4 regions of the Streptomyces sp. P1-3 genome follow, and region 1 is predicted to be linked to each of the others. Evidence: riboswitches for the same ligand, from Rfam matches in the RefSeq annotation. Region 1 holds a riboswitch; each other region holds the start of a gene.

What was found. Region 1 has a riboswitch for cyclic di-AMP ahead of ACQUSR_RS30945 (C40 family peptidase). Riboswitches for the same ligand answer to the same signal wherever they lie in the genome.
Region 2: it holds a riboswitch for cyclic di-AMP, as region 1 does, so the genes downstream of both, ACQUSR_RS20355 (transglycosylase family protein) here and ACQUSR_RS30945 (C40 family peptidase) in region 1, are expected to answer to the same signal.
Region 3: it holds a riboswitch for cyclic di-AMP, as region 1 does, so the genes downstream of both, ACQUSR_RS19525 (NlpC/P60 family protein) here and ACQUSR_RS30945 (C40 family peptidase) in region 1, are expected to answer to the same signal.
Region 4: it holds a riboswitch for cyclic di-AMP, as region 1 does, so the genes downstream of both, ACQUSR_RS07570 (M23 family metallopeptidase) here and ACQUSR_RS30945 (C40 family peptidase) in region 1, are expected to answer to the same signal.

What each region holds. Positions count from the first base shown of each region.
Region 1 is NZ_CP192512.1:7,256,156-7,263,365, reverse strand. It holds gene ACQUSR_RS30965 (winged helix-turn-helix domain-containing protein) at 1-400, shown strand, start outside; gene ACQUSR_RS30960 (MFS transporter) at 397-1,695, shown strand; gene ACQUSR_RS30955 (hypothetical protein) at 1,723-1,899, opposite strand; gene ACQUSR_RS30950 (RluA family pseudouridine synthase) at 2,058-2,993, shown strand; gene ACQUSR_RS30945 (C40 family peptidase) at 2,986-3,495, opposite strand; cyclic di-AMP (ydaO/yuaA leader) riboswitch at 3,482-3,633, opposite strand; gene polX (DNA polymerase/3'-5' exonuclease PolX) at 3,939-5,678, opposite strand; gene ACQUSR_RS30935 (alpha/beta fold hydrolase) at 5,757-6,698, opposite strand; gene ACQUSR_RS30930 (helix-turn-helix transcriptional regulator) at 6,919-7,210, opposite strand, start outside.
Region 2 is NZ_CP192512.1:4,685,737-4,692,946, reverse strand. It holds gene ACQUSR_RS20375 (exopolyphosphatase) at 1-89, opposite strand, end outside; gene ACQUSR_RS20370 (DUF501 domain-containing protein) at 92-634, opposite strand; gene ACQUSR_RS20365 (FtsB family cell division protein) at 739-1,206, opposite strand; gene eno (phosphopyruvate hydratase) at 1,388-2,668, opposite strand; gene ACQUSR_RS20355 (transglycosylase family protein) at 2,854-3,564, opposite strand; cyclic di-AMP (ydaO/yuaA leader) riboswitch at 3,572-3,725, opposite strand; gene ACQUSR_RS20350 (transglycosylase family protein) at 3,982-5,130, opposite strand; gene ACQUSR_RS20345 (cytochrome P450 family protein) at 5,243-6,511, opposite strand; gene ACQUSR_RS20340 (DUF6479 family protein) at 6,843-7,210, opposite strand, start outside.
Region 3 is NZ_CP192512.1:4,503,764-4,510,973, forward strand. It holds gene ACQUSR_RS19515 (NlpC/P60 family protein) at 1-854, opposite strand, end outside; gene ACQUSR_RS19520 (hypothetical protein) at 1,292-1,645, shown strand; gene ACQUSR_RS19525 (NlpC/P60 family protein) at 1,690-2,871, opposite strand; cyclic di-AMP (ydaO/yuaA leader) riboswitch at 2,880-3,046, opposite strand; gene pcrA (DNA helicase PcrA) at 3,203-5,734, shown strand; gene ACQUSR_RS19535 (peptidoglycan DD-metalloendopeptidase family protein) at 5,836-7,210, opposite strand, start outside.
Region 4 is NZ_CP192512.1:1,835,002-1,842,211, reverse strand. It holds gene ACQUSR_RS07585 (DNA gyrase/topoisomerase IV subunit A) at 1-1,230, opposite strand, end outside; gene ACQUSR_RS07580 (M16 family metallopeptidase) at 1,461-2,819, shown strand; gene ACQUSR_RS07575 (M16 family metallopeptidase) at 2,932-4,299, shown strand; cyclic di-AMP (ydaO/yuaA leader) riboswitch at 4,523-4,675, shown strand; gene ACQUSR_RS07570 (M23 family metallopeptidase) at 4,690-5,484, shown strand; gene ACQUSR_RS07565 (GntR family transcriptional regulator) at 5,677-6,438, shown strand; gene ACQUSR_RS07560 (HPr family phosphocarrier protein) at 6,669-6,950, opposite strand; gene ACQUSR_RS07555 (GNAT family N-acetyltransferase) at 7,082-7,210, shown strand, end outside.

The DNA of each region.
Region 1 (7,210 bases):
CGAGGAGGAGAGCGGGCGCGGCACCAGGCGCGAACGCTGGTGGCGGCGGGTGGAGGCGACCAATGTGCTCAACACGGCGGAATTCCAGGACGACCCCGACAGCCGGGGCGCGCTGTCGGTCTACACCCATGAGCTGGCCCAGCAGCAGTTCGACCGGGTCGTGCGCTACTTCGCCGAGGACTGGGACGCCGAGTGGCGCAACGCGGGCAGCGTCTCCCACTGGTCCGGCCTGCGGATGACGCCGGAGCAACTGGCCGCGCTGAACGCGGAGCTGATGGACGTGATCGCACGCCACACCCCGCCCCCGGACGCCGAGCCCGACCCGGACGCCCTCCCCGTCGTCGTACAGCTCCAGTCGTTCCCGCGGAAGGCGTCCGCCCCGGATCGGAGTCCGGCGTGAAGACCCGCGGCGACGGCGGGCTGCTGCGCCGGCACCGCGACTTCCGGCTGCTGTGGTGCGGTGAGACCGCCGGGAAGTTCGGTGCCGCGGTGTCCGGGGTGGCGATGCCGATGGCCGCCGTCTCCGCCCTGGACGCCGGCACCTTCGAGGTCGGCCTGCTCAGCGCCGCCGGCTGGCTGCCCTGGCTGGCCATCGGCCTGCCGGCGGGCGCCTGGGTGGACCGGACGCGGCGCAGGCCGGTCATGCTGACGGCGGCCGCCGTCTCGTGCGCGCTGTTCGCGTGTGTGCCGGTGGCCGCCTGGTGCGGCGTGCTGTCCATCGGTCTGCTGCTGGCCGTCGCCCTGCTGGCGGGGGCGGCCTCGGTGTTCTTCCAGACCGCCTACAGCGCCTATCTGCCCGGCCTCCTCGACCCCGCGGACCAGGCCGAAGGGAACGCGAAGCTGCACGGCAGCGCGTCCGCCGCGCAGATCGCCGGGCTGGGGTCGGGCGGCGTCGTCGCGCAGCTGGCGGGCGCGGTCAACGCGATGTCCGCCAACGCGGCCACGTTCCTGGTGTCGTTGGCATGCCTGGCGCGCATCCGGCACCGCGAGCCGCGCGGCCCCCGCTCGACGCGACCGCGGCGAGCGCTGGCCGGCGAGGTACGGGAGGGGCTGCGGCTGGTCGCGCGGGACCCGTGGCTGCGTACGCTGACGCTGTTCGCGGCGGCCTCCAACTTCGCCTTGATGGGGTACCAGGCGATTCTGGTGGTCTTCCTGGTCCGCGAGGTCGGGCTGGCGCCCGCGACGGTCGGCGGGCTGGTGGCGGCGGCCGGGTCGGGCGGGGTGGCCGGGGCCTTCCTGGCCCGCCGGGTCGCCGCCCGGATCGGCACGGCCCGCGCGACCTTGGTGTGCGAGGCGGGGTTCGCCGTGTTCGCCCTGCTCATCCCGCTCACCACGCCGGGCGCCGGGGTTCTGCTGTACGTCTCCGGGGGCTTCTGCGTCGCCGCGGGCGTCGTCGCGGGCAACGTGCTGAAGGCCACCTTCCAGCAGAGCTACTGCCCACCGGAGCTGCTGGGCCGGCTCACCGCGACGTCGGCGTTCCTCAACTACGGAACGCTGCCCCTCGGGGCCCTGCTCGGCGGCGCGCTCGGCACGGCGCTCGGCGTCCGTACCACCATGTGGATCATGACGGCGGGAGTGCCGCTGGCGGGGCTCATCCTGCTGTGCTCCCCCCTCGCACGGGTGCGTGACCTGCCGGTGTCCCGGATGCGGCCGGCGCCGGAGGACTGCCCGTCCGACGCCTGTCAGCCCGCCTAGACCGGGTCACCGTACGACGGCCTCCGGTCACAGGTCGTTGTCGCGCTCGCCTTCCGCCTGGGACGGCGTGGTGCGGGGGACGTCCGGGTGCTTCTCGGTTCCGGGCAGCTTCCTGCCGGGCGCCTCGTTCTCGTCGTCCCGTTCTCCCTCGGCCTGGGAGGGGGTGTGCTCCCACGGAGACGGAGAGGGGGTCTGCTTCTGCATGGCTGCTCCTTCCGGACCCGCCCGGCGCCCGCCGCCCGGGGCCGTCGGCTCTCCGAGTACCCCGTACGGCCCGGTCCACCCCTGACCCCGGGCGTCCGGCACCGGGCCGGGCTGGGCCGGGCCGGGCCGGGCCGGGCACGCCATAGGCTGGCAGCACGATGAGACGCAGAACCACCGCCCCGCCCGCCCCCCTGCCGCAGCGCGACGGCATCGATCCGGTCCGGCTGCGGCTGCCCGCCGAAGGGGCCTGGGCGACGATCCGGGACCACCTGGTCGACCGGCTGCCCGCGCTCGGGCCCGGTCTGATCGACGCCCTGCTGGACGAGGGCGGGATCGTCGGGTCGGACGGGCCCGTCGCACCCGGTGCCCCGTTCGCACCCGGGGCCTTCCTGTGGTTCTACCGGCCGCTGCGCCCGGAGGTGCCGGTCCCCTTCGAGCTGGATGTGCTCCACCGCGACGAGAACCTGCTGGTGGTGGACAAGCCGCACTTCCTGTCCACCATGCCCCGCGGCCGGCATGTGACCGAGACCGCCCTGGTACGGCTGCGCCGGGATCTGGGCCTGCGCGAGCTGAGCCCCGCCCACCGGCTGGACCGGCTCACCGCGGGCGTCGTGATGTTCGTGATCCGGCCGGAGCACCGCAGCACCTACCAGTCGCTGTTCCAGGACCGCGCGGTGCGCAAGGAGTACGAGGCCGTCGCGCCGTACGCCCCCCGGCTGGCGCTGCCGCGGACGGTGCGCAGCCGGATCGTCAAGGAGCGCGGGGTGATGGCCGCGCGGGAGGTGGCGGGCCCGCCCAACAGCGAGAGCCGTATCGAGCTGGCCGAGCGCCGGGGCGGGCTGGGCCGCTACCGGCTGCGCCCGGTGACCGGGCGCACCCATCAGCTGCGGGTGCACATGAACGCCCTCGGTGTGCCGATCCTGGGCGACCCGGTCTACCCGGTCGTCGGCGACCCCGCCGCCGACGACTTCAGCGAACCGCTGCAACTGCTCGCCCGGGAGTTGGCGTTCACCGATCCGGTCACCGGGCACGAGCACCGGTTCACCAGTCGGCGCACCCTGCGGTCCTGGCCCGCCCCGGCACCGTCTAGTTGACCCGGCCGTACCAGACCTGACGGGTCCAGATCCTTTCCAGCCGGACCGACTTACCCGGCTTGGGTGAGTGCCAGATCTGATTCTTACCGGCGTAGATCCCGACGTGGTACACGCTGCCGCCGGAATGGAAGAACACCAGATCACCGGCTTTACGGGAACCGGCGGAAAGGTGCCGGGTCTTGTTGTACTGGGCGGCCGCCGTACGCGGCAGCGTACGGCCCGCCTTCTTGTAGGAATAGAGCGTCAGCCCGGAGCAGTCGAACCGGTTGGGGCCGGCCGCTCCATATACGTAAGGTGCGCCCTTCTTCGATGCGGCGACCTTCAGCGCCTTGGATGCCAAGGTCGCCGCCTGTGCGTCGGAGCTCATACCCGGGACCAGCAAGGACGCGGTGACGGTCGCCACGGTGAGCGCCGAGACCCGACCCGTCCTGGATATGAGCGCGGGTATACGGGGAAGCACGGGTTTGCGAGAAATCGCGGACATGCCGAAGCCCTTCGTCATCCGCCTGCGAAAGATGACCTGTCGGGTTCGGGCCGGCGAAGTTGCCCGGCCACATAAGTGGCTTCACCCCAAGGACCACCGCGTTCGTGGTCCGCCGTGCTTGGGTCTCCCGCTCCTGCCGCTGTGCGTATCTGTCCGGCCATCCGGTGCGGCGGCAGGACTCGGCGTCCGCCCGGACGGTCCCGCCTCGGTGACGGGATCTTGTACCGGGAGGAGATCCTGCACCATCAACCGTCGGATTTCAGAGCCGAGATGGCTTTCTGTGAACTTCTTCACGTCGGCCGCATTACGGAATTCCGAGGCCACGGGAGACTCCGCACTCCTTCACCAAGGGGTACGAACTTGCCTTCGTGCAGCGGGAGTTGTTATCTCACGAAGGAATGGAATCCGCCTGGTGGAGCAATCGATTCCGGCATGTGCCTCAGGCCGGGGCCGGTCCGGGGTCAGGAGGCGGCGGAGCGCTTCCGGCCGTCCCGCAGGAAGCGGCGCAGCCGCTGGAGCGGCCAGGTGTTGATGATGTCGTCGGGGGTGAGCCAGCCCCGCTGCGCGGTGCCCACGCCGTAGCGCATGTACGCCAGATGAGGGGTGGCGTGGGCGTCGGAGTTCACCGCGAACTTCACGCCGTACCGCTTGGCGCGCAGGATCTCCTCGTCGCCCAGGTCGAGCCGTTCGGGATGGGCGTTGACCTCCAGCGCCGTGCCGGTTCTGGCGCACGCCTCGAACACCGCGTCGAAGTCGGCGTCGATGGCGGGGCGCTTGCCGATCCGCCGGGTGGTCGGGTGGCCGATGACCGCGACGTACGGGTTCTCGCAGGCCCGTATGAGCCGCCGGGTCTGCGCCTCCCGGCTCTGGTTGAAGTGCGAGTGCACCGAGGCCACGCACACGTCGAAGCCTTCGAGGAAGTCGCCGGGCCAGTCCACGTCCCCGTCGGGGCCGATGTTGAGCTCGGTGCCGTGCAGCACCCGCATCCGGCGGTGCTCGCGGTCCAGTTCCCGCACCCGCTCGCGCTGGGCGAGCATCTTCTCGTCGGTCATCCGCTGCATGACCAGGTCCGGGGCGTGGTCGGTGACGGCGTAGTACGCGTAGCCGCGGGCCGCCGCGGCGGCGACCATGTCCTCCAGCGGGGCGAGGCCGTCGGTGAGGTCGGTGTGCGTGTGCAGGTCGCCGCGGATGTCGTCCTCGGCGACCAGCTCGGGGAGTTCACCGCGCAGCCCGGCGGCCACCTCGCCGCGGTCCTCGCGCAGGGTCGGCGGGATCCAGGGCAGGCCGAGCCGGTCGTAGATCTCCTCCTCGGTCTGCGAGGTGATCTTCCTCCCGCTCTTGGCGTGGAACAGGCCGTACTCGGACAGCTTGAGCTTGTGGCGCACCGCCATCTCGCGGATTCTGATGTTGTGCGCCTTCGACCCCGTGAAGTACTGGAGGCCCGCGCCCCATGAGTCGGGGGGCAGCACCCGCAGATCCACCTGGAGCCCCTTGGTGGTGCGGATGGAGGTCTTCTTCTCCCCGTGCGCGATGACCTCGGCGGTGTACGGCAGACCGCTGAACGCGTCCATGAACGGCGCCGACCGGGCCGCGGCGACCAGGACGTCGACGTCCCCGATGGTCTCCTTCATCCGCCGCAGCGATCCGGCGTACGTACAGCCCTCGCACCCGGTGACCCGCGACAGCTCGGAGACGACCTGCTCGGCGACGTCCATCGCGGCGCTGAGCAGGATGCGGCCGCCCGCCTTCTGCATGAGGGCGATGCCGTGCAGGATGTTCTCCTCGGTCTTCGGGCCGAAGCCCTTGACGTCGCGCAGCCGCTCCTCGTGGAGGGCGTCGAGGAGCTCGTCCACGGAGGAGATGCGCAGCTCCTCGTAGAGCGCCATGGCCTTCTTGGGGCCGAGCATGGGGATGGTCATCAGCTCCCGGACCCCGGCCGGGATCGAGACCCTGACCTCCTCGATGGTGGCGACATGCCCGGTGCGCAGGTACTCCACGACCTTGTCGGCGATCGACTTCCCCACGTTCGGGATCTCGCGCAGGCCCTTGGCGTCGAGTTTCGAGACGTCGGCGTGGTAGCCGCCGATCGCGCGGGCGGCCTTCTCGTAGGCACGCGCCTTGAAGGCGTCGCCGCCCGTGATCGCGATGAGGTCGGCGTACTCCTGGAGCAGGGCCGCGACCTCGTCATTGGGCCGCACCATGTCTCCACAGGTGCCCCGATGGGCGCGGACGACACCTGGCCCGGGTGGTGCGCCGTACGGACACCCGGGCCGTTCGGGTCACCGTCGGTGCGCGGTCGGCGACGGCGGGGCCGCCGCCGACCCCAGGTGGTCGACCAGTGCCGCCGCGACCGGTGCCACGACCTCCGGCGCGATCATGTGGCCCATGTCCGGGACGGTCAGGAGGCGGGCGCCGCGGATCGCCTCGGCGATGAGGCGGCCGTGGCCGGGCTTGGCCGGTTCGTGGGTGCCTTCGACCACGAGGGTGGGTGCCTGCACCCGCTCCAGCGCGCCGACGGGTTCGACCTCGGTGTCGGCCATTCCGGCGAGGCGGTGGTTGACCGCCGCGCGGGGGTCGCGGGCGCGGTCGAAGAGCAGCTCCTCAAGGCGGCGCTGGGCGTCCTCGTCGAACGGCAGGGCGGTGCCGTTCATCACCCTGGCCACCTCGATCTGGAAGTCGATCGCCGCGGCGCGGGCGGCGGGCGGCGGGGCCGCCAGCGCCTTCCGGAAGAACTCGGTGAACTCCGGCCTCGGCTCCGGCAGGCTGCCAGGCTCCTGCGGCTCGCCCGTCAGGGCCCGGATCAGCACCTGCGACTCGCGGCCGCCGAGCGGCGAGGAGCCGATCACGGTGAGCGTGCGCACCCGCTCGGGGTGGTCCGCGGCGATCCACTGGGCGACCAGTCCGCCCGCGGAATGGCCGACGAGGTGGGCGCGGTCGATGCCGAGTGCGTCGAGCAGCCCCAGGGCGTCGTCCTTGATCGCGGCCCACGTGTACGGGTGGGCCGCGAAGTCGCGGGCCGTCGAGCGGCCGACGTCCCGGTGGTCGTAGCGGATGACCCGGTGTCCGGCGGCCGCCAGCCGCCCCACGAACTCGTCGGGCCACAGCAGGCCCTGGGTCATCGAGCCCATGATGAGCAGGACCGGGGGGTGGGCGGGGTCGCCGAACTGCTCGGTCCACAGTTCGATGTCGCCTACCTGGATCAGCTGTGCTTCAGCGGTCATATGTGGGTGTGCTCCTGTGTGGTGGCGCGTCGTGTCTCTTCCGCCGGGACCGTGGCGCCCCGACAAGCGAGAACTCTGCCGGGGCGCGGCACCGGTGCCATCCGTAGGACTACTGGTGCGGACTACGGGGGGCCTACGGGGGTCTACGGGGCGGATCACGAGGGCGGCCGGTGGGCTGCTGGGGGCAGGCCGGTGGGCTTACTGGGGCAGGTCGGTGGGCTTACGGGGCGGTCCGCTGCACGAGGCGGGCCAGCTCGGTGCGCGAGGTGATCCCGAGCTTCGGATAGACCTTGTACAGGTGGTACTCGACCGTGCGGGGGCTGAGGAAGAGCCGGGCGGCGACCTCCTTGTTGGACGCGCCGTCGGCGACCAGCCGGGCGATGCGCAGCTCTTGGGCGGTGAGGGCGGCCAGGGTGTCCGGCGCGGGCCGGTCGGCGGTCTCGCCCGCGGCCCGCAGTTCGCCCAGGGCGCGGCGTTCCCACGGCTCGGCGCCCATCCGCCGGAACGATTCA
Region 2 (7,210 bases), 2.6 Mb from region 1:
TCGGTCAGCTCGCCCGTCACAGGGTCGACGTCGGCGACGAGGAGCCGGATGGAGTTCGTGCCGCAGTCGACGGCGGCTACGCGCTTCACCGTCAGCCCTCCTCGGTCTCGGGTGCCTCGGCGCAGGGGGTGACGCACGGGCCCTTGCGCCACCACTCCGGCAGCATCGCGATGGCCTCGTCGCCCAGCGGGTTCACGCCGGGACCGGCGGCCAGGGAGTGGCCGACCAGGACGTGCAGGCACTTCACCCGGTCCGGCATGCCGCCCGCGCTGGGGAAGCCCTCCAGCACCTCGATGGCGTCGCGCCGGGCGATGTAGTCCTCGTGGGCGGCGCGGTAGGCGGCGGCCAGCTCGGGGTCCGTCCCGAGCCGCTCCGTCATCTCCTTCATCACGCCCTCGGCCTCCAGGGTGCCGATGGCGGACGCGGCGCGCGGGCAGGTCAGGTAGTACAGGGTCGGGAAGGGCGTGCCGTCCTCCAGGCGGGGCGCCGTCTCGACGACGTCGGGGTTGCCGCACGGGCACCGGTGCGCGATGGCGCGCAGGCCGCGCGGCGGGCGGCCGAGCTGCTCCTTGAAGGCGGCGATGTCCGCGTCGGTGGGTGGGGTGGGCTCCGTCTGCGGAGGGGGCGTGTCCATGAGTGGCGGGTTCTCTTCGATATCGGTTGTGGAATGGGGCGACCGGATCGGTTGTGGAATGGGGCGACCGGCGGGCCCCGGGCTGCTGTGACGGCGGAGTCCGGTCAGCGGCGGGCGGCCGCGTCCGCCGTGTCCACACCGTCCCACAGGTTGCGGTACCACGGGCGATTAGCGGCCGCGCTGTGGTCGGCGGAGCGGTCGGCGTCCTGCGCGTCGCCGGCGACGCTGTAGCCGGTCTCCCCCGGCCGGACGTAGTGCAGCCGCTCGCGCGCCAGCCGTTCGATGTACGCGGGGTCCTGCAACCGCGCCTTCTCCTCGCGCAGCCGCTTCTCGTCGTCGCGCGCCTGCTGGGCCTGCCGCCGCTGGTCGGCGATCTCCGAGCGCTGGGAGATGTACTGGCGCATCGGATAGGCCAGCGCGATGACGAGGGAGCAGACGACCAGGGCCAGCATCGCCGCGCGGCCGGTGAAGCGGTTGCGGCGGACGCGCGCGCGGTAGACGCGGGCCGCTGCCTGCTCGCCGAAGCTCTTGAGCCTGGTCGCGGTGGAGAACCGGTCCCGGTCCCCGGCCATGTCCGCCTCCACTGCCTCGTCCGTGTGCGTCCGTACGTCGTCCGTGTTGCGTCCGTAGTACGTCGTCCGTGTGCGTACGTACGTCCCCGCACACGGTACGGGACCGGGTACGGGGACGTACGGACGACGGGCGGTCAGCCGTTCAGCCGGGCGTTCGGCCCCGGCCGGGCTTCGGGGGCTCTCAGCCCTTGAAGCGCGGGAAGGCGGAGCGGCCCGCGTACACCGCGGCGTCGTCGAGGATCTCCTCGATGCGCAGCAGCTGGTTGTACTTGGCGACGCGCTCGGAGCGGGCCGGGGCGCCGGTCTTGATCTGGCCGCAGTTGGTGGCGACGGCCAGGTCGGCGATGGTGACGTCCTCGGTCTCGCCGGAGCGGTGGGACATCATGCACTTGAAGCCGTTGCGCTGGGCCAGCTCGACGGCGTCCAGGGTCTCGGTCAGCGAGCCGATCTGGTTGACCTTGACCAGCAGGGCGTTGGCGGCGGCCTCGTCGATGCCGCGGCCCAGACGCTCCGGGTTGGTGACGAACAGGTCGTCGCCGACGAGCTGGACCTTGTCGCCGAGCTTGGCGGTGATGGTCTTCCAGCCGTCCCAGTCGTCCTCGAACAGCGGGTCCTCGATGGAGACCAGCGGGTACGCGGCGACGAGCTCGGCGTAGTACTCGGTCATCTCGGCGGCGGTGCGGGACTGGCCCTCGAAGTTGTACGAGCCGTCCTTGTAGAACTCGGAGGCGGCGACGTCCAGCGCGAGCGCGATGTCCTGGCCGGGGGTGTAGCCGGCCTGCTTGATGGCCTCCAGGATCAGGTCCAGGGCCTCGCGGTTGGAACCGAGGTTCGGGGCGAAGCCGCCCTCGTCTCCCAGGCCCGTGGACAGGCCCTTGGCCTTCAGGACGGCCTTGAGGGTGTGGTACACCTCGGTGCCCCAGCGCAGGGCCTCGGAGAAGGACTCCGCGCCGATCGGCGCGATCATGAACTCCTGGATGTCCACGTTGGAGTCGGCGTGCGAGCCGCCGTTGAGGATGTTCATCATCGGCACCGGCAGCAGGTGGGCGTTGGGGCCGCCCAGGTACCGGAAGAGCGGGAGGTCGGACGCCTCGGAGGCGGCGTGCGCGACGGCGAGGGAGACGCCCAGGATGGCGTTGGCGCCGAGCGAGGACTTGTCCGGCGTGGCGTCCAGGTCGAACATCGCCTGGTCGATCAGGCGCTGCTCGGTGGCGTCGTAGCCGACCAGCTCCGGGCCGATCTGCTCGATGACGGCGAGGACGGCCTTCTCCACACCCTTGCCGCCGTAGCGGTTCTTGTCACCGTCACGCAGCTCGAGGGCCTCGAAGGCGCCGGTCGAGGCGCCGGACGGCACGGCAGCACGGCCGGTGCTGCCGTCGTCGAGGCCGACCTCGACCTCGACCGTGGGGTTCCCTCGCGAGTCGAGGATCTCGCGAGCTACGACGACGTCGATGGACGGCACGAGGTTCTCCTTCGTTGGTCTGCGGCTTAGCAGCATGAGCCTAACCGGAGCGGCGGGCTGCCCCCGCCCGACGCCCGGCCTGTAAGACGCGGAGTGCCCGGACGGGCTGTCTCGACAGCCCGTCCGGGCCTGGGGCGGAGCCCCGGAGAAAGAGCGGGTCAGCTCAGGTGCAGGCGCTGGCCGGGTCAGCTCAGGTGCAGGCGCTGGCCGGGGTAGATCAGGTCGGCGTCGGCGACGACGTCGTCGTTCAGCTCGTAGAGCTTGTGCCAGCCGCCCTCGACGTGCCGGGCCTCGGCGATCGTGGAGAGGGTGTCGCCGGCCTTCACCGTGTACTCGCCGTCGCCCTTGGGCACGGCGCGCTCGGTGGAGCGGGTGGTGGGCGCCGGCTGGGCCTGGCGCTCGGTCTGCTGCGGGGCCTGCCGCTGGGGCTGCGCCTTCGGCTGGGCCGGGGTCTGCGGCTTCGGCTGGGCCTTGGGCTTGCTCTGCTGCTGCGACTGGGTGGAGGCCGAGGAGCCGCCCTCGTAGCCGCCGCTGGTCAGGTTCTTGCCGCAGACCGGCCAGGCGCCCTTGCCCTGCCCGGCCAGGACCTTCTCGGCTATCTGGATCTGCTGGTCCTTGGTGGCCTGGTCGGCGGTCGGGGCGAACGCGGTGCCGCCGTACGCGGCCCAGGTCGATGCCGAGAACTGCAGGCCGCCGTAGTAGCCGTTGCCGGTGTTGATCGACCAGTTGCCGCCGGACTCGCACTGGGCGACCTGGTCCCACTGGTTGGTGGTCGCCGCCGAGGCGTGGGTGGCGCCGAGCAGCGGGACCGCGACGGCGGCGCCGGCGACACCGGCGAGCGTGGCGATCCGGGTGGCCTTGGAGGGACGACGATGCTTGCCCTTGGACTTGAGCATGGTTGGTTCGTTTCCTCACCGACGCCTGCGAGGTGAGCTGTCGGGTTCGGGCGTGTGAGTGGCCCGGCCGGATGCGCTGCCGCGCACCCGGCTTCACCCCTAGCCGGCGGACCGGCGCAAAATCGTGGGTCCCCCGCTCCTGCCTTCGGCGCTTACGCGTCGACAACCCCCCGACCGTTGGCAGGACTCGGCGTGTCGGTCGGCGGTGCCCGCGGTGGCGAGCGATGACGACGGTAAGCACAGCCCCCGGGAGAGCTCAAACCCCAACATCCGTGGAAACTCAGCCCTGTTTGCGCCCAGGGAACCATCATCTCCGCAGGTCAGACCCACCCTGTTAAGGCGGGATAAGGCAGACACACCCGAAAATGCGAAGAGACTCATGTCTCATTTTCATCACGGCGGGCGAGATGGCCCGAACTAGCGTTCGTCGCCGTTCAGGACAAGGCGCTGACCTGGGAGGATGAGATCCGGGTCAGCGCCCACGAGGCTCTCGTTGGCGTTGTAGAGCGCGGGCCAGCCGCCGGGGACGTCGTGCTCGGCCGCGATGGCCGACAGGCTGTCACCGGAGCGCACCGTGTAACGGTCCCGGCCGTCGCCCGAGGGGTTCGCGCCGCGGTCGCCGTCGCCGCGCGAGGCATGCCGTCCGCCGCGCCGCTCGCCGTCGCCGGCGCCGTCGCCGGCGCGGTCGTCCGGTTCGCCGCGGTGCTTGCCGGTGCCGGGCTGCGGTGCGCGCCCGGGGTCGGCGTCCGGACGGGTCGGGGTCGCACCGTCGTCCGTACGACCGTCCGCGCCGTCGTCCGTACGGCCGTCCGCGGGGTCCTCCGACGGCGTGTGCGCCGGGTCGGCGTCCCGCTCCGGGTCCGTACGGTCCGTGGAGCCCTTGCCGTCCTCGTCGGCCTTGTCGCCCTTGCCCTCGTCGGCCTTGCCGTCTTCGTCGGCCCTGCCCTCGTCGGTCTTGCCGTCCGTGTCGGCCTTGCCGTCCTCGGGCGCCTTGCCGTCCGCGTCGCCATCCGTACGGTCGCGGTCCGCGTCCGACGTGTCGTCGGAGCCGGAGTCAGAGTCGGAGTCGGGCTTCTGGGTGGACGTGTCCTCGTCGGCGGGCTTCGTCGAGTCGGCGTCACCTCGGTCCGGCTCCTCGGCCCCGGTGGTGGGCGGCTGGGTGCTGCCGGGGTTCACCTCGGGAGCCTCGCCCCCGTCCTTGAGCCCGGCGTTCAGCGCGCAGCTGGGCCAGGCCTGCGGCCCGCGGTCGGCCAGCATCGTCTCGGCGACGGCTATCTGCTGCGAGCGGCTGGCCAGATCGGGACGCGGGGCGTAGGACGTACCGCCGTAGCTCTTCCACATGTCGAGGGTGAGCTGGAGGCCGCCGTAGAAGCCGTTGCCCGCGTTGGCACTCCACGTACCCCCGCTCTCGCATTCGGCGACCCGATCCCACGTGGCCGTGTCGGCGGCGTGTGCGCCGGTGGCGCCCAGGAGCGGAAGCGCGATGCTCGCGCCGGTCACCCCCGCCGCGACGACGATTGCCGGAGCCTGACGGGGGCGGCGGTGTCTACCGGTCCCGGAGCGCATGCGGTTGCCTCTCGTGTGGCGGCTGAGTTGAGGCTGAAAGATAATCCGACCGCCAACGAGTCACAAGCCGATGTAGCGGAGGTCACGCCCCGATCACGGTGCTGACCGCCCGTCAACTTCCTTCTGGGGTGAACGTTACGGGGAGCGTGCGCAGCCCTCGCATAATGAGTCCGCCGCGCCAGCGCAAATCGGACGGATCGCCGTCGAGCGCCAGGTCGGGGAGGCGGCTCAACAGGGTGGCGAGAGCGGTCCGCGCCTCCAGCCGGGCCAGCGGCGCGCCGAGGCAGTAGTGGATGCCGTGGCCGTAGCCGAGGTGCTGGTTGTCGGCGCGCGCCAGGTCCAGGACGTCGGGCCGTTCGAAGCGCTCGGGGTCGCGGTCGGCGGCGGCCAGGACGACCAGGACGGGGTCGCCTTCGGCGATGCGCTGCCCGCCGAGGACCAGCGGCTCGGTGGCGAACCGCCAAGTGGCGATCTCCACGGGGCCGTCGTAGCGGAGCAGCTCCTCGACCGCGGTGGCGAGCAGGGCCTCGTCGCCGTCGGCCAGCGCGGCCTGGAAGCGCTTCCGCTGCTCCGGGTGGCGCAGCAGGGCGTAGGTGCCGTTGCCGATGAGGTTGACCGTGGTCTCGAAGCCGGCGAACAGCAGGATGAAGGCCATGGCCGCGGCCTCGTTCTCGGTGAGGTGCTCGCCGTGGTCGCTGGCCCGGATGAGCCCGGAGATCAGGTCGTCGGCCCCGTCCTCGCGCAGCGACTCCCGCTTGCGGTGGATCAGTTCGGCCAGATACGTCCGCATCTTCTTCACGGACCGGGCGACGCCGCCGCGCGGCCCCCCGCCGTGGCGGATCATCATGCCCGCCCAGTCGCGGAAGTCGTCCTGGTCCTCGGGTGGTACGCCCAGCATGTCGCAGATCGCGTAGATGGGCAGCGGGAAGGCGAACTCGTGGATGAGGTCGGCCTCGCCGCGCGCCGCGAAGCCGTCGATGAGCCGGTCGGTCAGGTCCTGGACCCGCGGGGCGAACTCCGCCACGCGGCGCGGTGTGAACGCCTTCGACACCAGCCGCCGCAGCCGGGTGTGGTCCGGCGGATCGATGTTGAGCAGATGGGTCATGAGGCCCGCGCTGCGCTCCCCCGGGATGCCGACCTTCCCCTTGCCGTGGGCGTTCTCGCTGTGGTGAACGGGGTTCTTCGACAGCCGGGAGTCGGCGAGCGCCTGCCGCGCGTCGGCGTACCGCGTCACCAGCCAGGCCTCGACTCCGCTGGGCAGAGCGGTCCGGTGCACGGGGGCGTGGTCGCGCAGCCAGGCGTACGCCGGGTAGGGGTCGGTGGCGAACTCCCAGGTGAACAGGGGCGGCGGAGCGGGCACGGGGGAAAGCTGGTCAGGCACGTCGCGACCGTATCGCGCGGCCGTGCGCGGCGGATCGGGGCCGGCCGCGAGGGGCCCGGCGGTCGCGGCGGTCGCGGTCTGCCGCAAGGGACCCGGCGGCTATCAGGGACTCGGCGGTCACGGGCATCCGGCACCGCCGACCGGCCCGCACCGTTGGCCGCCCCGCACCACCGGCGGACCCGCGCCGCTTCCCGTCGCACCGCGCCGCACCGGGCCGTCCCACATCGCCGCCGTTTCTCGCCGCACCAGGCCGCACCGGGCCGTCCCACATCGCCGGCCGGCCCTCAGCGGCGGCCGGTCGTCGCGACACCCAGCCGTCGCGGCCGGGCCGTCAGCCGGTGCCCCACGAGCCGCTGCGTCCCGATGTCCACTTCGGCGGCGGCTCGTCGGTGTCCGACGGCTGGCTGCCGAAGTTGCCGAACTCGTACGGCATGTGCCGCACACCGTCGTGCGGGACCTCCATCGGCTTGCGGCGCTGCGTCTTCACGTCCGTCGGATGCGAGTCCTGATGCCCGGGCCCGTGATCCGGCGACGTCAGCCGACCGCTCTCGTACTCCTGCTCCGTCTCCCAGGCGCCGGCGCGCGGCTGAGGCTCCTGAGAGGGCGGGAGCTCCTTGTTCTTGACCCTGATGCCCAGCCACACGGCCAGGATGAGGCCGATGACGATGCCTATCCCCGCGACGAGCGGGCCGATGCCGA
Region 3 (7,210 bases), 2.8 Mb from region 1:
CCGGAGGGCCCGGTCGCGCCCCATACGTACGGCTTGCCGAGCGCCCCGTACGCGTACGACACCGCCAGCGCCGCTCGGCCCGTCGGGGGAGTGACGGGGGTGCGGGTCCCCCTGGCCGTCCCGCGGTCGGCGTGCGGCTGGTGTCCTCCCCGGCCGTCCCCGCCACCGGTGCCGCCGCCGACCGCGTCTCCGTGGCCGGTGAGGTCGCCGCCGCCGGACTCCGCGAGGAGCTTCGCCCGCTGCTTCGCCGTCAGCCGGTCCAGCAGCGCTTCCGCGGCGTCGAGCTTCTTCTCGATGGTCCTCTTGTGCCGGGCCAGTGCCTCGCGGGAGCGGTTCAGCTCGCTCAGCTTGCCGCTCGCCTCGGTGCGTACCTGCTTCAGCCCTCTTATCTGCCGGATCAGCCGGGCCACGGCCGCGCCCTGGCGGCTGCCCGCGCGGTCGGCGAGCGAGGCGCGGTCCAGGTAGTCCTCGGGGGAGGACGACAGGGCGAGTTGGAGGCCGGGGGCGACGGCGCCGGAACGGTACTGCGCGGTGGCGTACGAACCGAGCGCGTTACGGGAGGCGTTGAGGCGGTCCGTCCTGCGGGCGGCCTCGTCCTGCAGCGCCTCGTACGCCGTGTGCGCCGCCTCGGCGTCCGCCCGCGCGCCGTTGTAGCGCTCGGTGACCTCCTCGGCCTGCCGGTGGTAGCGGTCGACCTGCGCCTTCACCTCGGCCGGGGTGAGCCGGGGCGCCGCGTGCCCGGTGCCGTCGAGGGCCGTGGCGGCGGTCGCGGCGCCCGCCAGGGCGATGGTCGCGGCCCGGCGGACGGTGCCGCCTGCGAACGGACGCTGCCTGGGCTTCCGGTGCGAGGCCACGGCGGTGGGTCACTTCCTTCCGAGCGGGCGAGGCGGCGGCCCGTGCACGGCCGACGCCGTACACAGGGGAGCGGGCCGCCGCCTGGAGCAGGAAGCTAGACCCCGTCGTCGGGCGAGGACACGGTGAAGGCCGGGAATGAGCGATTTCGGTGGATCGCGGACCGCGGCTGACCGGTCGGCTCACCGAGTGCCGGAACGTTCGCGCACGCGGATGACCGAAGCGGCGATCCGCACCCGGCGAGGACGCTCGCGGTGCTATGGGCGAACCGGCCACCGGTGCCGAGTCGCCCGATGCCGAGTCGGCTCCGGTGGCCGGTGGCCCGTCGACGGTGGCCGTGGTCCGCCGTCGCTCGTGGCCGGTGGCCGGTAGCCCGTAGCCGCGAGGCGACCGGCCCGGCCGTCGTGGCGGCCGCGGGCGCGGGCTACGCTCCGAGGCCATGGACGCAACTCTGCACGCCTTCGTCGGCCTGCACATCATCGGTATCGCCGCGCTGCTCGGCGGCTTCCTCACACAGATGAAGCTGATAGGCGCGGGCGAGGCCCGGATGTCGCCCTCGATGCTGCACGGCGCGCTGACGATGCTGGTGACGGGCATCGCGCTGGTGGGGCTCAACCAGGCCGACGGCAACAGCCTTGACAACGTCAAGATCGGCGTGAAGATGGCGCTGCTCGTCGTCATCCTCGGCCTGGTCTACGTGAAGCGGGACGAGGAGAAGGTGCCCGCCCCGCTCCTCGGCACCGTCGGGCTGCTGACCACCGCCAACATCTTCATCGCGGTGATGTGGACCTGAGGAGCCCCCGAGGAGGCTCCGAGCAGGCTCTGAGCAGGCCGGTGCTACGCCGGGCGGACGCTCCCGTAGATCGGCATCTCGGTTATCGGCGCGATCTTCACGTTGTCACCCGGCTTCGGCGCGTGGATCATCATCCCGTCGCCTATGTACAGCCCGACGTGGCTGATGTCGTCGTAGAAGAAGACCAGGTCGCCCGGCTTGAGCTCGGACGTCGACACGCGCGTGCCGACCTTCACCTGGTCCCACGTGGTGCGCGGCAGCGTCACCCCCGACGCCTTCCACGCGGCCTGGGTCAGCCCCGAGCAGTCGAAGGAGTTCGGGCCGGTGGCGCCCCATACGTACGGCTTGCCTATCTGGGCGCGCGCGAACGCCACGGCCTGCGCGGCCTTGGTGGAGTCGGAGGGCGCTGACGGGTCCGTGGTGCCGGAGCCGGAGCCGGAGCCTGAGCCGCTGCCGGAACCAGTACCGCTGCCGTCGTCCCCCTGCTGCTCCTCCTGGCGCCTGCGCTCCTCCTCCGCCTGCCGCTGCTTCTCCGCCAGCTCGGCCGCCTTGCGCCGCGCCTCCGCTTCCTTCTTCTTCTCCAGCGCCGCCAGCCGTGCCTTCTCCTCCGCGGTCAGCTGGGACAGCAGCGCCCGGGCCTGGGACAGCTTCTCCTGGATCGTCTTCTTCTCGGCCTTGAGCTTCCGCTCCGACGCGGTCAGATCCGCCAGGCTCCGGGTGGCCTTGCCGCGCTGCCGGGCCAGCTCCGTCTGCTGCGTACGGAAGTCGTCGACCGCGTCCTTCTGCCGCCCGGTGAGCCGGTCCATCAGGTGGTTCTGGTCGACGAAGCCCTGCGGGTCGTCGGCCAGCAGCAGGGTCGCGGTGCCGTCCATCCCGCCGTGCCGGTACTGGGCGGCCGCGTACGCGCCCAGGGTGCGCCGTGCCTCGTTCATCTTCTCGGTACGGGTGGCGGCCTCGTCCAGCAAGCGGTTCACCTCGGTCCGCTGCTTGCCCGCGGCCTCCGTGGCCGCGTTGTACTTCTGCGTGGCGGTACCCGCCTGCCGGTAGAGGGCGTCGACCTTCTTCCTCACCTCCTCGACCGTCGGCTTCGGCGCCCGTGGCGCGGCGTTCGCCGTCTGCGACAGGAGGGTGACCGAGGCGAGGGCGGCGGTGGTGACACCCACGGCCGTGCGGCGGCCGGCGGGCGATTCGAGCAACCGGGGACGCGGTTTGCGGTGCGACGCCAAGGGAGGCGACTCCTTCCGTGGACCGCCTACCGGGTTAGCTGTCGGGTTCGGGCGTACGGAAGGCTGCCCTACGGCCGTACGTGCGACGTACGGGCCGATTCACCCCAGATGGTGCGGGTGGGTCCCCGGCTCCGGAACCGCCTGATGGGCGGGCCGGACTCGGCGGCGGCGGCACGCGCCGGCTTCGGTCGCCGGCAGGGAGCGGGCCGCCTGACGGAGCACGCTAGCCAACCTCTGGGGCACCTGGGAAGGCTGGTGTTCGATTTGTCCGAGATCTTTCCGTGACATTGTCGTGTCGGCTGTCAGTGCCGGGCCCTAGACTCGGTGGGCGATGAGCAGCAGCCTCTTTGACGACAGCTTCCTGGCGAACCTCGACGGCGCGGCACCCGGAGCCGCCCCCGAGGAGCTTCCGCCACCGCCGGAGGACCCCGAGCACGACGGGTATCCGGCCGGCCCGGCCGCGGAGGAGGTGCCGCACGACCTCTTCGGCGACACTTTTAGCGTGCCCGTACCCAGGGAGCCAGGCCAGGCCGGTCAGGCGCGGGAGCCGTACTACCGCAACGGCGCGCCCCGCCCCGCCGTGGACTCCGCCGCGCTGCTGGAGGGGCTGAACGACCAGCAGCGGGCCGCCGTCGAGCACCACGGCGCGCCGCTGCTCATCGTCGCGGGCGCCGGATCCGGCAAGACCCGCGTCCTCACCCACCGCATCGCCCACCTCCTCGGCGCGCGCAAGGTGCACCCCGGCTCCATCCTCGCGATCACCTTCACCAACAAGGCCGCGGGCGAGATGAAGGAGCGGGTCGAGGAGCTGGTGGGCCCGCGCGCCGGCGCCATGTGGGTGATGACCTTCCACAGCGCGTGCGTGCGCATCCTGCGCCGCGAGTCGAAGAAGCTGGGCTTCACGTCCTCGTTCTCGATCTACGACGCCGCCGACTCCAAGCGGCTGATGGCCCTGGTCTGCCGGGATCTGGATCTGGACCCCAAGCGCTTTCCGCCCAAGTCCTTCAGCGCGAAGATCTCCAGCCTCAAGAATGAGCTCATCGACGAGGAGACCTTCGCCGACCAGGCCGCCGACGGCTTCGAGAAGACGCTCGCCGAGGCGTACGCGATGTACCAGGCGCGGCTGCGCGAGGCCAATGCCCTGGACTTCGACGACCTCATCATGACCACGGTCAACCTGTTGCAGGCGTTCCCGGACGTCGCCGAGCACTACCGCCGCCGCTTCCGGCACGTCCTGGTGGACGAGTACCAGGACACCAACCACGCGCAGTACACGCTGGTGCGTGAGCTGGTCGGCACGGGCACTGACAATTTCGACCCGGCCGAGCTGTGTGTGGTGGGCGACGCCGACCAGTCCATCTACGCCTTCCGCGGCGCCACCATCCGCAACATCCTCCAGTTCGAGGAGGACTACCCGGACGCGCGCACCATCCTGCTGGAGCAGAACTACCGCTCCACGCAGACGATCCTCAGCGCGGCCAACGCCGTCATCGAGCGCAATGAGAACCGGCGGCCCAAGAACCTGTGGACCGAGGCCGGGGCCGGGGCCACCATCACCGGTTACGTCGCCGACACCGAGCACGACGAGGCGCAGTTCGTCGCCGACGAGATCGACCGGCTGACGGACGCGGGCGACGCCAAGGCCGGAGACGTCGCCGTCTTCTACCGCACCAACGCCCAGTCCCGTGTCTTCGAAGAGATCTTCATCCGGGTCGGCCTGCCCTACAAGGTCGTCGGCGGCGTGCGCTTCTACGAGCGCAAGGAGGTCCGGGATGTCCTGGCCTATCTGCGGGTGCTCGCCAACCCCGAGGACACCGTCCCGCTGCGCCGCGTCCTGAACGTGCCCAAGCGCGGTATCGGCGAGCGCGCCGAGGCCATGATCGAGGCCCTCGCGCTGCGCGAGAAGATCTCCTTCGCACAGGCCCTGCGCCGCGTGGACGACGCCTACGGCATGGCGGCGCGCTCCGCGATCGCGGTGAAGCGCTTCAACGTGCTGCTGGAGGAGCTGCGCACGATCGTGGAGTCCGGCGCCGGACCCGCCACCATCCTGGAGGCGGTGCTGGAGCGTACGGGATATCTGGCCGAGCTCCAGGCGTCCACGGACCCGCAGGACGAGACCCGTGTCGAGAACCTCCAGGAGCTGGCGGCCGTCGCCCTGGAATTCGAGCAGGAGCGGACCGAGGAGGAGCCGGGCACCCTGGCGGAGTTCCTGGAGCGGGTCGCGCTCGTCGCCGACTCCGACCAGATCCCCGACGAGGACGCGGAGGGCACCGGCGTCATCACCCTGATGACCCTGCACACCGCGAAGGGCCTGGAGTTCCCCGTCGTCTTCCTCACCGGCATGGAGGACGGCGTCTTCCCGCACATGCGCGCCCTCGGCCAGACCAAGGAGCTGGAGGAGGAGCGGCGGCTGGCGTATGTCGGCATCACGCGCGCGCGGGAGCGGCTGTACCTGACGCGGTCGACCCTGCGCAGCGCGTGGGGGCAGCCGGCGTACAACCCGCCGTCCCGCTTCCTGGAGGAGATCCCCGACCAGTACGTGCAGTGGAAGCGGACGGGGCCGTCGGCGCCGTCGGCCTCGATGGGCGCGGTGTCGGCGATCACCTCGGGCCTGTCGTCCGGGCTCTCCGCTTCGCGCGCCCGGGGTGGCGCGGGCGGTGCAAGCGGTTTCGCGACCCGGCGGGCCAAGGACCGTCCGGTGGTCTCGCTGGCCGTCGGAGACCGGGTCACGCACGACTCGTTCGGTCTGGGCACGGTGATGGCGGTCAAGGGCAGCGGCGACGGGGCGGAGGCCACGATCGACTTCGGCGACGAGAAGCCGAAGCGGCTGCTGCTGCGGTACGCGCCGGTGGAGAAGCTCTAGCGCTCGCGTCGCGCCGGGCGTTGTCCGCGCTCGGCGCTGTCCTGGCTGTCATGGCTGGACGGGCTTGCTGGACGGGCTTGGAAACAAGCCCGTCTGAGGGCCTACATCGGGTCGAGGCCGTGACCGCGCAGCCACGGCAGCGGGTCGACGGCCGAGCCGGCGCCCGGGCGCACCTCGAAGTGGAGGTGCGGGCCGGTGGAGTTGCCGGAGTTGCCCGAGTACGCGATGACGTCCCCGGCCTTCACGGAACCGGATCGGATCTTGGTGCTGCTCAGATGGCAGTACCAGGTCTCGGTGCCGTCGGGGGAGGTGACTATCGCCATGTTGCCGTACGCGCTGTTCCACTGCGTGCGGACGGTCCCGTCGGTGGCGGCCATGACCGGCGTGCCGTAGCTGACGGGGAAGTCGATGCCGGTGTGCACGGACATCCAGTTGATGCCCGCCTGGCCGTACTGGGCGCTGAGGCCGTGCTGCGCCACGGGGAGCGCGAACTTGGGGCGCAGCGCCTCCTTGCGGGCGGCCTCCTCGGCCTTGCGCTTGCGCTCGGCCGCCTGCCGCTCCTTGAGGTCGATGCGCTCCTGGGTGCGGTTGGCGCGGTCGGCGAAGTCGTCGGCGCGGTCGGCCAGTCCGGCGAGCTGGGTGTCCATCTTGCTGTTGGCCACCGAGGGCTTGACGGAGCCCGGGTCGGGCGCGGCCTGCGTCGTCGAGTCGTCCTTCTTGCCGTCCTCGCCGCCGATGCCGCCGACGGCGGCCGCGGCGACGGCCGTCACGCCCATGATGGCGACGGAGGGCACGGCGACGGTGAGCAGCGCGGAGCGCTTGGGGCGGGAGGAGGACGTGCGGCGGCGGTTGCGGCTGTCGCGGCTGTCGCGGCGGGATCCGCCGTTCCGGCGGGGACCGCCGGGACCGGTGGCGGCGGAGACCAGTACGGGCTCGTCGTCCCGGTCGTCGGCACCGGCCGCGTCGACGCCGGCGGCCGACCCGGGGGCGGTCGCCGCGTCGGCCGGGAGGCCGAAGTCCGTGCCGGACTCGGGGAGGTCGGCATCGGCGCCGGAGCCGAAGCCGGGCCCGGTGGCGGAGTCGGCTTCGAACCCGGTCGCCGGATCGGCCTCGTACGGCTGGCCGATCAACTGCTGCTCGTAGACGGAGTCACCGGTGGCCCAGGCGGTGGCGTCCCAGGTCTGGGTCAGGCCGGAGTCGACGCCGTTGGCGTCGTAGGTCCCGGTCCCGCCCCACAGGGCGGTGTCGTGGGCGCCGGTGTCGGCGGCGGCATCGGTGTCGTACGCGTCGCTGACGTCCCAGTGACCGCTCGTGTCCCACTGGCCCGTCGTGTCCGCGGAGCCGTCGTGCGGGCCGGGGATGTCGGCGGAGAGCTGATAGCCGCCGGTGTCCCACGCCGTGCCGGTGCCGGTGCCGTCCAGGCCGGTGGTGTCGTAGGCGCCGGTGTCGTAACCGCCGGTGCCGAAACCGCTGGTG
Region 4 (7,210 bases), 5.4 Mb from region 1:
GTCGAGCAGCGCGACGAGGAGGCCCTCCACCAGGTGGAGCCGGTCCTGCCGCTTGGCGCGCCGGAACTCGCTGCGCCGCCGCACCACGTTGAAGCGGTGGTCGAGATAGACCTCCAGCAGCTCCTTCAGCCCCAGGGTGAGCGGCTGGCCGTCCACCAGGGCCACGTTGTTGATGCCGAAGGACTCCTCCATCGGCGTCAGCTTGTACAGCTGCTCCAGCACGGCCTCGGGGTTGAAGCCGTTCTTCACCTCGATGACCAGGCGCAGCCCGTGCTCGCGGTCGGTGAGGTCCTTGACGTCGGCGATGCCCTGGAGCTTCTTCGCGCCCACCAGGTCCTTGATCTTGGAGATCACCTTCTCCGGGCCGACCGTGTACGGCAGCTCGGTGACGACCAGGCCCTTACGGCGCGCCGTGACGTTCTCCACGGACACCGTCGCACGGATCTTGAACGTGCCGCGCCCCGACTCGTACGCGTCCCGGATTCCGCCGAGCCCGACGACCCGGCCGCCGGTGGGCAGGTCGGGACCCGGCACGAACCGCATCAGGGTCTCCAGGTCCGCGCCCGGATGCCTGATCAGGTGGCGGGCGGCGGCGATCACCTCGCCCAGGTTGTGCGGCGGCATGTTGGTCGCCATGCCGACCGCGATCCCGGACGAGCCGTTGACCAGCAGGTTCGGATACGCGGCGGGGAGCGCGACCGGCTCCTGCTCACTGCCGTCGTAGTTGGGGGCGAAGTCGACGGTGTCCTCGTCGATCGACTCGGTCATCAGCGACGTCGCCGACGCCATCCGGCACTCGGTGTACCGCATCGCGGCGGGCGGGTCGTCGTTGCCGAGCGAGCCGAAGTTGCCGTGCCCGTCGACCAGCGGCACCCGCATGGAGAACGGCTGCGCCATGCGCACCAGCGCGTCGTAGATGGAGGCGTCACCGTGCGGGTGGAGCTTTCCCATCACCTCGCCGACGACCCGCGCGCATTTCACGTACGAGCGCTCCGGGCGCAGCCCCATCTCGTTCATCTGGAACAGGATGCGGCGCTGCACGGGCTTGAGCCCGTCGCGGGCGTCGGGCAGGGCTCGCGAGTAGATGACCGAGTAGGCGTATTCCAGGAAGGAGCCCTGCATCTCGTCGACGACGTCGATGTCGAGGATGCGCTCCTCGAAGTCTCCCCCAGACTTCGTCCGGGAGGTGCCCCCACCGGTGGACGGGGTCTTCGTGCTGCGGCGGGCCATCGCGGCTGCGGCTCCTTCAACTGGCGAGGCTGGGTCTTATGCCGACCATTGTGGACCGCCGCACTGACAACGCCGACCGCGACCCATGATCGGGGCGGGATACGGGGTCGGACGCACGTCCGGACGCCGGGCGGGAACTTCGCCAGATGTCCGCGCGCTTGCATACAGTGACAGCACCTGCTCATCACGCGGTTGCGCAACTGTTCCCGCACGCGATCGAAGGGACGTACATGCCCATGGGTCACACGGCCACGCAACAGGCCGGTTCCGGCGGCCTGACAGCGACCGAGCACCGCCTGGCCAACGGCCTGCGGGTGGTGCTCTCCGAGGATCATCTGACCCCGGTCGCCGCCGTCTGCCTCTGGTACGACGTCGGCTCCCGCCACGAAGTCAAGGGGCGTACCGGTCTGGCTCACCTTTTCGAGCACCTCATGTTCCAGGGATCGGCCCAAGTGAAGGGCAACGGCCACTTCGAGCTGGTGCAGGGCGCGGGCGGCTCGCTCAACGGCACCACCAGCTTCGAGCGCACCAACTACTTCGAGACCATGCCCGCCCACCAGCTCGAACTCGCGCTGTGGCTGGAGGCCGACCGCATGGGCTCCCTCCTGACCGCGCTGGACGAGGAGAGCCTGGAGAACCAGCGGGACGTGGTGAAGAACGAGCGCCGCCAGCGCTACGACAACGTCCCCTACGGCACCGCCTTCGAGCGGCTGGTCGCCATGGCCTACCCCGAGGGCCACCCCTACCACCACACCCCGATCGGCTCGATGGCCGATCTGGACGCCGCCTCCCTGGAGGACGCGCGGAACTTCTTCCGTACGTACTACGCGCCGAACAACGCGGTGCTCTCGGTCGTCGGCGACATCGACCCCGAGCAGACCCTGGCCTGGATCGAGAAGTACTTCGGCTCCATCCCCTCCCACGACGGCAAGCAGCCGCCGCGCGACGGCACGCTGCCCGACGTCATGGGCGAGCAGCTGCGCGAGGAAGTGCGTGAGGAGGTTCCCTCCCGCGCCCTGATGGCCGCCTACCGCCTTCCGCACGACGGCACCCGCGAGGCCGACGCCGCGGACCTGGCGCTCACCGTCCTCGGCGGCGGCGAGTCCTCCCGCCTCCACAACCGCCTGGTGCGCCGTGACCGCAGCGCGGTGGCCGCCGGCTTCGGCCTGCTGCGGCTGACGGGCGCGCCCTCGCTCGGCTGGCTGGACGTGAAGACCTCCGCCGGGGTCGAGGTGCCCGACATCGAGGCCGCCGTCGACGACGAGCTGGCCCGCTTCGCCGCCGACGGTCCCACGCCGGAGGAGATGGAGCGCGCGCAGGCCCAGCTGGAGCGCGAGTGGCTGGACCGGCTCGCCACCGTCGGCGGCCGCGCGGACGAACTGTGCCGGTTCGCCGTGCTGTTCGGCGACCCGCAGCTGGCGCTCACCGCGGTCCAGCGGGTCCTCGCCGTCACGGCGGAGGAGGTACGGGAGGTCGCCGCCGCGCGGCTGCGCCCCGACAACCGCGCGGTGCTCGTCTACGAACCCACCGAGCCCGAAGGCCAGTCCGCCGACGAGACCGCCGACGAGACCGAGGAAGCGAATCGGTGAGCGACGCACACGAGGCCACCGGCCCGCAGATGATCATGATGCCTGCACCTCTGCGCCTCGGGGGCGGAGAAGCGAACAAGGAGACACTGTGAGCGACGCCGTCACCTCCGCCATGACGTTCCACCCGCAGCCGCAGGCCGGCGTCGCCAAGCCGTGGGCGTTCCCCGCCCCGGCCCGGGACCAGCTGCCCAACGGCCTGACCGTGCTGCGCTGCCACCGCCCCGGCCAGCAGGTCGTCGCGGTCGAGATCAACCTGGACGCGCCGCTGGACGCCGAGCCCGACGGCCTCGACGGCATCGCGACGATCATGGCGCGGGCCCTGTCCGAGGGCACCGACAAGCACACGGCCGAGGAGTTCGCCGCCGAGCTGGAGCGCTGCGGGGCCACCCTCGACGCGCACGCCGACCACCCCGGCGTCCGCGTCTCCCTGGAGGTCCCGGCCTCCCGGCTGTCCAAGGCGCTCGGCCTGCTCGCCGACGCGCTGCGCGCCCCCGCCTTCCCCGACGGGGAGGTGGAGCGCCTGGTAGCCAACCGCCTGGACGAGATCCCGCACGAGCTGGCCAACCCGGGCCGCCGTGCCACGATGGCGCTGTCCAAGGAGCTGTTCCCGGCCGACTCCCGGATGTCCCGGCCCCGCCAGGGCACCGAGGAGACCGTGCGGCGTATCGACGCCGCCGCGGTCCGGGCGTTCTACGAGGCGCATGTGCGCCCCGCCACCGCGACCGCGGTGATCGTCGGCGACTTCACCGGTGTCGACCTGGACCAGGCCCTGGCCGACACGCTCGGCGGCTGGACCGGCGGCACGGCGCCGCAGCACCCGTACCGGCCGATCACCGCTGACGACACCGGCCGGGTGGTGATCGTGGACCGGCCCGGCGCGGTGCAGACCCAGCTGCTCATCGCGCGGATCGGTGCCGACCGGCACGACCGCGTCTGGCCCGCGCAGGTGCTCGGCACCTACTGCCTGGGCGGCACCCTCACCTCCCGGCTCGACCGCGTGCTGCGCGAGGAGAAGGGCTACACCTACGGCGTGCGCGCCTTCGGGCAGGTGCTGCGCTCCACCCCGGAGGGGACGGGCGCCGCGATGCTCGCCATCACCGGCTCGGTGGCCACCGAGGTGACCGGCCCCGCCCTGGAGGACACCTGGAAGGTGCTCCGCACGCTGGCCGCAGAGGGGCTGACCGACGAAGAGCGGGATGTCGCGGTGCAGAACCTGGTGGGCGTCGCCCCGCTCAAGTACGAGACGGCGGCGGCCGTCGCGGGCACGCTGGCCGACCAGGTCGAGCAGCACCTGCCGGACGACTTCCAGGCCCATCTGTACGCGCGCCTGGCGGAGACCGGGACGGTGGAGGCCACCGCCGCCGCGGTGAACGCCTTCCCCGTCGACCGGCTCGTCACGGTGCTCGTCGGCGACGCCTCGGTCATCGAGGAGCCGGTGCGGGCGCTCGGGATCGGTGAGGTCAAGGTCGTCACCGGCTGACGAGGGCTCACCGGATACGGGATGAAGCGGAACTCCGGCGTCACATAGGACGCCGGAGTTCCGCTTGTCCGTCCCCTGATGAGCCCGGTGTCCGATTTGGCCAAGAGGCTTCCTGTCTGCCCTGTGGCGAGTGCAACAAAAACCCGGATCCGTTTGGTGATTGAAAGATCGTGCGTCTAGCGTCGTTCCGGCTGTTCGTCAGATTGCGTCGCACCCGCGGCCCGGACAGCCATCGCCGAGTCCCCGACGCGTGAGCCGAGGGGAGCCGGGGACCCAAGTCCCCTGGGGTGAATCGGGTGCCTCTCCGGAGGGATCCGTAGGAGACCTTCCTGCTCCGAACCCGTCAGCTAACCCGGTAGGCGAGAAGGAAGGAAAGGAGTACGCCGACTTATGGCGTTCACCCGTCCCACCGGGAAGCACCGCCGTCCTCGCCGCACCCCTCTCACCGGTACGCACATCGCCGGTATGGCCACGCTCGCCGCCTCCGGCGTCGTCGCGACCGTCGCCTCTCCCGCGTTCGCCGCGCCCGACGACTCCCCGCGCTTCGAGGACACCGGCCTGAACCAGGCGATCGTCGTCGACGACCGCCTCGCGGACGAGATCGACGTCCAGGCCGCCAACCAGGAGCGGGCGGCCCAGGTGGCCGCCGCCAAGCAGCAGGCGGAGGCGGAGGCCCGCAAGGAGGCCGCCGAGGCCAAGCGGAAGGCCGAGGCCGCCGCGAAGAAGGAGCGGGCCGCCAAGGAGCGCGCTGCCCGCGAGGCCGAGCGCAAGCGCCTGAACACCTACGTCGCGCCGATCGCGGGCTCTTACGTCTCCACCCAGTACCACGCCTCCAGCGGTCTGTGGTCCTCCGGCAGCCACACCGGCGTGGACTTCCACGCGGCTTCGGGCACCAAGGTGCAGGCGGTCGGCTCCGGCACCGTCGTCGAGGCCGGTTGGGGCGGCGCGTACGGCAACAACGTCGTGATCAAGATGAACGACGGCACCTACACCCAGTACGGCCACATGTCGTCGCTCAGCGTCACGGTCGGCCAGACCGTCACCCCCGGCCAGCAGATCGGGCTGTCGGGCAGCACCGGCAACTCCACCGGGCCGCACCTGCACTTCGAGGCGCGCACCACCGCCGAGTACGGCTCGGACATCGACCCCGTCGCGTACCTGCGCGGCCACGGCGTCGCCATCTGACACCGAGCTCTTCCCGACAGGCCCCGGCCCCCGGCCGGGGCCTGTCGCGTGCTCGCCTTGGCCAAAAAATATCCATGAAATCAGTCCGGCCGTCGGAAATTCCCGCCGTTTGGAATAGAGTCACGGAACACGCGTCAATCGGCTGCGTTTCGCGGAGATTAAGGCGGAGGTTTCGACCATGCGGGACCGGAAATGACCGGCGAGACGACTGCGATCCAGGGCGGTCGCCGGATTTCGGCGCATGCGGTGTGCACGGCGATTCGCGACGACATCGTCTCCGGTGTGTATCCACCCGGCAGCCGACTGGGCGAGGAACTCCTCGCCGGCCGCTACGGCGTCTCACGCGTGCCGGTGCGCGAGGCGCTGCGCACCCTGGAGTCCGAGGGGTTCGTGACCACCAGGCGGCACGCGGGCGCCTGCGTCGCCCGGCCCTCCGAGCGGGAGGCGGCCGATCTGCTGGACATTCGCGCACTGCTGGAGCCGCTGGGCGCGGCACGCGCCGCCCAGCGGCGCACCGAGGCCCATCTGAAGGTGCTGCGCGGCCTGGTCAGGCTGGGCCAGGAGCGGGCCCACCGAGGGCAGCTCGGTGAACTGCGCCCGCTCGGAGACTGGTTCCACGAGACGCTCGCCCAGGCCTCCGGCAGCCCGAGCCTGGCGGGGTTGCTGGGGCAGCTCCGTCGGAAGATCGACTGGGTGTACGCGGCCGACCCGGCGCGCGTCCCGCCCCCCGTGCCGCGGGCCGGCGTCCGGAGCGAGTCGGCGACGGCGCGTGCCATGGAGGTGTGGCGGGGGCACGGCGCGCTGGTGGATGCGGTGGCGCGGGGGGACGCCGAGCGGGCGCGCGAGCTCGCCGCGGCGCACGCGGAGCGGTCCCTGGCGGAATACCGGTCGCGCCGCCCGTTCGCGGTGAGCGGTCCGAAACAATCCGTAAACACTGCGCGCGTCAGGAATTAACAGCCAGCCCGTATACAAGAGTTCTGCGCCGAAAGAGGTGCGCGGTGGATTTCGCGCGCCCCGGTGGAATTCCGGCCGCACCGGAATGGGGCGCGGCAATGACAAAGGCCGTGGCAATGACAAAGGCCGCGGTGTCCGTGTTCGGACACCGCGGCCTCTTGGTGCTCGGAATCGCTGGGAATCGCTCGGCAATCTCTGGGAATCGCTGGGAACCGCGGCGATTCCGTGCATCAGACGGTCTCCGGAAGCTCCTCAAGCCCCTCGGCGACCAGCTTGGCCAGGCGGTCGAGCGCGGCCTCGGCGCTCTCGTCCTCCGAAGCGAGGACGATCTCCTCGCCGCCCTGGGCGCCCAGGCCCAGTACGGCGAGCATGGAGGCGGCATTGACCGGGGTGCCGTCGGCCTTGGCGATCGTGACCGGGACGCCCGACGCGGTCGCCGCCCGGACGAAGATCGAGGCGGGACGGGCGTGCAGGCCCTCGGCCCAGCCGACGGTGACGCGGCGCTCAACCATGGTGTAGCCCTTCAGGTCGTTGCTAGTTGTCTAGACCAGTGTCTCATGGTGCCGAGAGTGGTCCGAAGCGGACTTCGCCGGTGCCCGCGCGGAGCGGTGTCGCTGTCAGCGCCTCCGCATACGCTGGCCCCATGCAGACCGCGTCAGACCCGGACCGCCACACCTACCCGGCCCACTGGGAGGCCGACGTGGTGCTCCGCGACGGCGGCACCGCGCAGATCCGCCCCATCACCGCGGACGACGCCCAGCGCCTGGTCAGC